DNA from 2 places in the Lysinibacillus sp. FSL K6-0075 genome. Region 2 is predicted to be linked to the other one. Evidence: riboswitches for the same ligand, from Rfam matches in the RefSeq annotation. Region 2 holds a riboswitch; the other holds the start of a gene.
What was found. Region 2 has a riboswitch for FMN ahead of ribE (riboflavin synthase). Riboswitches for the same ligand answer to the same signal wherever they lie in the genome.
Positions count from the first base shown of each region.

Region 1: linked by a shared signal. The riboswitch ahead of MHB65_RS06410 (ECF transporter S component) and the one ahead of ribE (riboflavin synthase) in region 2 are both predicted to bind FMN.

Region 1 is NZ_CP151947.1:1,360,372-1,363,804, reverse strand. It holds gene MHB65_RS06415 (sodium-dependent transporter) at 1-895, opposite strand, end outside; gene MHB65_RS06410 (ECF transporter S component) at 1,137-1,724, opposite strand; FMN riboswitch at 1,943-2,129, opposite strand; gene MHB65_RS06405 (RNA polymerase subunit sigma) at 2,267-3,433, opposite strand, start outside.
Region 2 is NZ_CP151947.1:1,697,606-1,701,038, forward strand. It holds gene MHB65_RS08145 (YibE/F family protein) at 1-150, opposite strand, end outside; gene MHB65_RS08150 (YibE/F family protein) at 147-1,271, opposite strand; FMN riboswitch at 1,491-1,616, shown strand; FMN riboswitch at 1,733-1,858, shown strand; gene ribE (riboflavin synthase) at 2,079-2,717, shown strand; gene ribB (3,4-dihydroxy-2-butanone-4-phosphate synthase) at 2,744-3,373, shown strand; gene ribE (6,7-dimethyl-8-ribityllumazine synthase) at 3,389-3,433, shown strand, end outside.

The sequences.
Region 1 (3,433 bases), 340 kb from region 2:
GCATTTGACTGAAAGCTGTTGGTAGCACCATAAATAGCAAGCCTGGACCCGCTGCTGGCTCTAAATCAAAAGCGAACACAACAGGGAAAATCGCTAATCCTGCTAAAAATGAGACTAGCACAGTTAACAGCACAACAGAACCTGCTGAATTTGGCAGACTTACATCCTTTTTTAGATAGGAACTATATGTAACAAGACAAGAGAATCCCACTGCTAACCCAAAGAACGATTGCCCCAGCGCTTCTAATAATGCCTTTCCAGTAATATTTGAGAAATCAGGCCATAAGAAGAATTTTACGCCCTCCATTGCCCCATCCAATGTAACAGCACGCACAACAAGGACAATGAACATTATAAAGAGTAGCGGCATCATCCATTTATTGGCCTTTTCGATCCCATTTTGTACACCTAACGAAATCACAAGTACATTGGCTAATGTAAACAATACTAAACCAACTAGCGTAATCCAAGGCGTACCTATAATTTTTCCAAATAGTTCAGCAGGATCTACTGCTGGATCGATTACAGCGCCAGCAACACCGAGCCCGCTATAAATAAAGATCCAACCTCCAACTACACTATAAAAAGTTAATAATAAAAAACAACCTAGTACACCCATTCGACCAATCCAAGCCCAGCTTGGCTTTGTCGGAGCAATTTTTTTATATGCCGTTACAGCCTCCGATTGTGTACCACGCCCCAAAACATACTCGGACAATAGCATTGGTAACCCTATTAACAAGGTAAATAACACAAAGATTAGGAAAAACGCTCCCCCACCACTTTGTCCCGTTACATAGGGTAGTTTCCAAATTGCCCCTAGTCCAATTGCAGCACCCGCTGATGCTAGAATAAATCCTAATTTACTAGACCACTGTCCCTTTTGTTCACTCATCTCTTCAAACTCCTCAAACATTCTAAACTCTTCCCTATTTTACATGAAAATATAGCTTTCGACTAGGTCATAATGATAAAGTACTAGATAGCTTGCTTACTCCATTACTTTTTTCTATGTTTATCCGTTAGTTTTGCCTTTCTTTCCGTTCCTTTTAGTAATTTATCCGTTACACCTTAAACCCTATCCATCATTCCTTCAACAAAAAACCTCGGGTATATTCACCCGAGGTTAGCGTATATTATTTTGATATATAGATAGAACGCTGACGGTCGATCCATTTGCGCATTGTTGTAAATAAAAACGCCATAATAGCCGTTAATAAAATACCTTTCACAATGTTAAATGGTAAAATCCCAGCGACAATCATTTTATAAAGTGAGTCACCTACAACAGGTTCCATTCCTAAGAAGTATGTGTACATTGGTAAAAATACTACATAGTTTAAAATACTCATGCCTACTGCCATAACGACTGTACCTGTTGCTAAACCTCCAACAAGACCAGCAATTGTTTTAAAGCGATTAAAAATAAAGCTTACTGGTAAAATAAATAAAATGCCTGTTGTAAAGTTAGCAATATGACCTACTGGCACACCTGTTGGCGTTCCTGAGAAAATCCAATCCAATACATTTTTAAATAACTCTACTAAAATACCAGCTACAGGCCCCATTGTGATGGCTGCTATTAATGCAGGCATATCACTAAAGTCCACTTCCAAAAATGCTGGGAACGGCGGAATCGGGAAATTAAAAAGCATTAATAAAAACGAAATACTGCTCAGCATACCAATCGTAATAAACGATTGAAGTTTAACATTCTTCTTCATAGAAAACTCTCTCCTCTTTGCTGATTCAATCTCGCAAGAAGAAAGGTGACGATCTTTCAATTGTTAGCATGAAAAAACCCTTATGCATGAAAAAGCACAAGGGAGAAAGGCATGACGAATAAGCGTCAATATAAACTATTTTTTGAGCACTGTTTAAAAAGCTCTACAAAAAAGCGCTCGGCTATAGTTCACTTCATAACAATGAATGACGATCGTACCTCCATCTTCTCCCATCCAGACTTTAACTGTCGGCCTTGGAATCACACCAAGTCAGCCATGCAAATAAATTTGCACAGGTCGCGGGCTGAAGAGTGTAGCATAAACCATTCGAGTTAATGAAAAACATTAACGGTTTACCACTCTATTACCGCCGGTCGGGATTTTCACCCTGCCCCGAAGATGAATCATATTATTTTATACTACAACCTTACTATAATTAATTATCAAGAAAAAGTAAATAGTTCTGCTTAAAAAAATCCGATTAGATTTGTATGTATTATAAAAATGGAGCATTCCATGCTACAGGAATGCTCCATTTTTGACTAAGGCATATATTGTTTATTTGGCCCCACAGGCTTTGGCAAATACGTTTTCAAATCGAATCCTTCCCAGCTTTCTTGGACCACATTATCTAAGCGTAATTGTTGGCCAAAGCCAGCAGCAGTTAACATCATGGCCTCAATCAATTGCGTGGCGCGGATTGGCTCCATCGATGCTAAATCTAAGGGGATATCAAATGTAACGACGACACCTTCCGCTTCCTCTTTCACGGTATAAGTCACGTTTTCAGGAACAACTGTTACATAAACATCATCATTTTTGTTTTTCATGAGTGTAAGTGCCTCTGTAACATTTGCAAATGTTTGACGGAAATCTGGTGACAGATATTCCGCACCATTACCATCTTGGTATAAATAATAATTAAAATGTTTGGCGTTTGTTAATGACATAGCTTGGCTTGGCTCGCCCTCTTGAGAAAACTCATAAGGTGTGCCATCTTCATTTTGAATCTCCACTTCCGTATATTCAGAATCTGAGAATGTATCTTCCAAAGTTCCTTTATACTCATTGACGGTAGCTGAAGCAACATCATAGTCATTGTCCTTTGGTAAAACGTGGACAAGCTTGTCTTCCTTCTCCTTCAGTTCACCTTTAAAAGGATGATAATCTGTAAACCCTTTGGCTTCTTCATCAATTTGAGGAGCGTATTTCTCATACATCTGTAGAGTAGAAGGTTTTTCTGTTCCAAAATCAGTTGCTACACGCTCATTTGGTATCACATATGTCATTGGCACACTTTCCGCATCACGTCCTGCTAAACCAATACGGAAAACGACAGCATCTTTCACATCTTCCTCATAGACAGATGACCGTAAAGATAACATGCGCTCATGCTCCGATACAATACTGGATTGAAGCGCTTCATCCTGCGTAGCAGCGTCTTTAGCAGAACGATCTTCCTGTAAAGTAGCGTAATTAGCCGTTTCTGGAGTACTAGCTAGATCTTTTTGGCTAGCATCATTATTCATGAACATGGAGCCAACGAGTACCGTTAGCGCGAAAACTGCTGCTACACTCGTAAAAATCGGCATTCTTCGGAACTTAAATCGTGATGGTCGTTCATCTTGGATCAAAGGTTTACTTTCTTGTTGTGCTTCTTCATTCTCTATAGGTTGTTGTATCGCTTCTTGAAGGTGACTATTATCCTG
Region 2 (3,433 bases):
ACTATTTTTAGGGTTTGTCATTAAAAAGATGGTGATAAAGAGTACACCAAAGTTTAGAAATAAAGAAAGAAATGAGCGGACACCCTGCTTACCACCTACTATCACCATTAACGCAAATAAAATAACTGCTAATAAGACGATAACATTCATTCTTGAACCCTCTTTCGATTAATGAAAAATATAGCAGTATACTGACTAATAGGAATCGTGAGGACAACACCAATCCCCCCTGCTAAGGCACGGGCTAATTCTAAAGAAAGATTCAAGGACAATGTGAGCCCTAATGTGGAAGAATTTTTCAAATAGAGAATAATCATAGGTATGGAGCCGCAAAGGTAGGCAAAGAATAAAATACTTGTAATCGTACCCATGATATCTTTGCCAATTTCATGCCCAGAAGTTTTAAGTGCCTTCACAGAAATAGAAGGGTCTTGTTCATATAAAGCAAAAATGGAGGAAGCCATCGTAATAGAGACGTCCATGACAGCCCCAAGCGAGCCAATAAATAAACCGGCCATAAAGACTGTGCGATAGGGCCGTGTTAAAAATTGCATTTCTTCATAACGAAGACCATTTTCACCTGTCAACCACATCACAATTGAGCTAATGATAAGCGCTATAATGGTTCCTAAAAGTGTGGACACAATGGCTACATACGTTTTTGTATTCAATCCACTAATGAGTAGGAGCGAAATAATGGTAAATAGCAGGGCACAAATACCACTAACGAATAACAGACTTACGCCTCCATGTGTAACATAAAGATCTAATGCAAATGATAAGATTAAGGCATTGACAACCAAACTAATGATAGAAAACAAGCCCTGTCTTTTGCCTATAATGAGTAAGGCGAAAATAAAAATCCACGCAATCATGATCATGGTTTGATCACGTTTTAAATCGAGGATGGTACCTGTTAACCCTGATTGTGTTGCGTGATCATCTATGGTGACAAAGATTTCATTACCTACATGGTATTTTTGATCAAAAGCACCAGAAGAAGAATAGTCATTCATCAAATAAATGGATTGCCCCTTATACTGTCCATTTTTGATCATGGCCGTAATTTCCTGTGTAAACAATTCATCCTCATTCTCATACATATCTGTCATCGGTTCTGATTCTGTGACGTTCACCTGTATTACTTCCGCTATCGGTCGATCATAAAATTGTTCATTATGATGGACGAAAACAATTGAAATTCCACAACAGAGTGCTAATAAGGCATAGAAAACACCTTGCTTAAACGGTATATTTTTTAAAAATGTCAAGGAAATGACCTCCAAACTGCTAGACTGAATAGTCACCTGTAAAGGAACGTTTTTTTGATTGAGAAGTTTCACAAACAGGTTAAATGTCATCATTTTAATAATTTCTTTTACATTTATCAAGTCACGTCAGAGCTGCTTAAAATTTATATGACGAAAAAATTTAAAAAGAAGGATGGATAATATAATAAAATAGTGTTATCGTAAGACTAGCTAAATAAAAGTATCCTTCAGGGTAGGGTGAAATTCCCGATCGGCGGTGATGAAGCAATTCAAAGTCCGTGAGCGCAAGCTGATTTGGTGCAAATCCAAAACCGACAGTGACAGTCTGGATGGGAGAAGGGTAAAAATGCGAGCTTTTTAAATTGATTCTAATTTAGAAGGTTTATTTGACTATGCATTTATTACACCACTTCCCAATCATCTTTTGGGAAGTTTTTTTATTTAGCTACAATCGAATAGAAGATGTTCTTCGGGGTAGGGTGAAATTCCCAATCGGCGGTGATGAAGCAATTCAAAGTCCGTGAGCGCAAGCTGATTTGGTGCAAATCCAAAACCGACAGTGATAGTCTGGATGGGAGAAGAACAAATGAGATGACAGTCTATGAAAAAAATCGTTTTCAAGTAGGCTTATTTGTTGATGTCTTATACTCCCAAAACCCCTTTGATGAAAGGGGTTTTTATTTTTTATTGGTAACTAGTGAAGGGAGAAGGATAAAATACAAAAACAGGTGGATAGACTTTCAAAAATGACGGATAAAACTTCAAAAGTGAAGGATAGAAGAGCTAATAAGAAGAGTAGGTGATGGAATGTTTACAGGGCTTGTAGAGGATATTGGTGTCGTAAAAGCTGTGCAAAGCGATCGGGACAGTATGAAAATTACGGTTCAATCAGCCATGATAGCGGAGGATGTCAAGCTTGGCGACAGTATAGCAGTCAATGGTGTTTGTTTAACGGTGACACATTTTACTGAACAGCAGCTTACAATGGATGTTATGCCTGAAACAGTCAAAGCAACAAATTTACAGCAGCTGGCACTAGGTGATTCAGTTAATTTGGAGCGTGCCATGCCTGCTAATGGACGATTTGGCGGTCATTTTGTTGCTGGTCATGTCGATGGCGTCGGTAAAATTTTGCGCATACGTCCAGTAGCAAATGCCGTTTATATGGATATAGAAATGTCAGAGGAACTAACAAGCTTTTGTATTCCGAAGGGTTCCATAACAATTGATGGCACAAGCTTAACCCTTTTTCATGTTGAAACGAATCGTGTCACGATTTCGCTCATTCCTCATACTTACAAAGAAACCGTTTTAGGTATGAAGAGGGTTGGAGCAATCGTTAATATCGAAACAGATTTAGTCGGTAAATATATTTTACAGCAACTAAAAAAAGGGCAAGTAACGCCAACAATTACGAGAGATTATTTAGCACAACATGGTTTTTAAAATAACAGAATGAGGAGATGATAATCGTGCTACATACAATTGAAGAAGCCATTGAGGATTTAAAGCAAGGCAATATGATTGTGGTGGTCGATGATGAGGATCGGGAAAATGAAGGAGATCTGCTGGCACTCGCTGAATTCATCACACCAGCAACAATCAACTTTATGGCAACCTATGGTAGAGGTTTAATCTGTACACCGATTTCGCAACAAATCGCACAAAAGCTAGATTTACATCCGATGGTTCAGCGCAATACGGATAACCATCAAACCGCATTTACGGTGAGTATTGACCATGAAGAAACAACGACAGGGATTAGCGCCTTTGAGCGTGCATTGACAATACAGAAAATGATAGAAAAGCAAGCTAAGCCGACTGATTTTCGTCGACCAGGTCATATTTTTCCGCTGATTGCGAAGGAGCATGGTGTGTTAGAACGGAGAGGGCATACAGAAGCGACAGTTGATTTGGCGAAGCTTTGTCATAGTATACCAGCAGGTGTTATTTGTGAAATTATGGGGGATGATGGGCAAATGCTTCGTTTTGAGGAACTGACAAAGTTCGCGGCACATCATGGCTTAAAAATGATATCAATAGAAGCATTGGTTGTTTATCGTAATCAGTTATCCACAAATGAAAATAAAATTTCTATTTAAAAAGGAGCAAGAACAATGGGTCAAACATTTGAAGCACAATTAATTGGAACGGATTTAAAA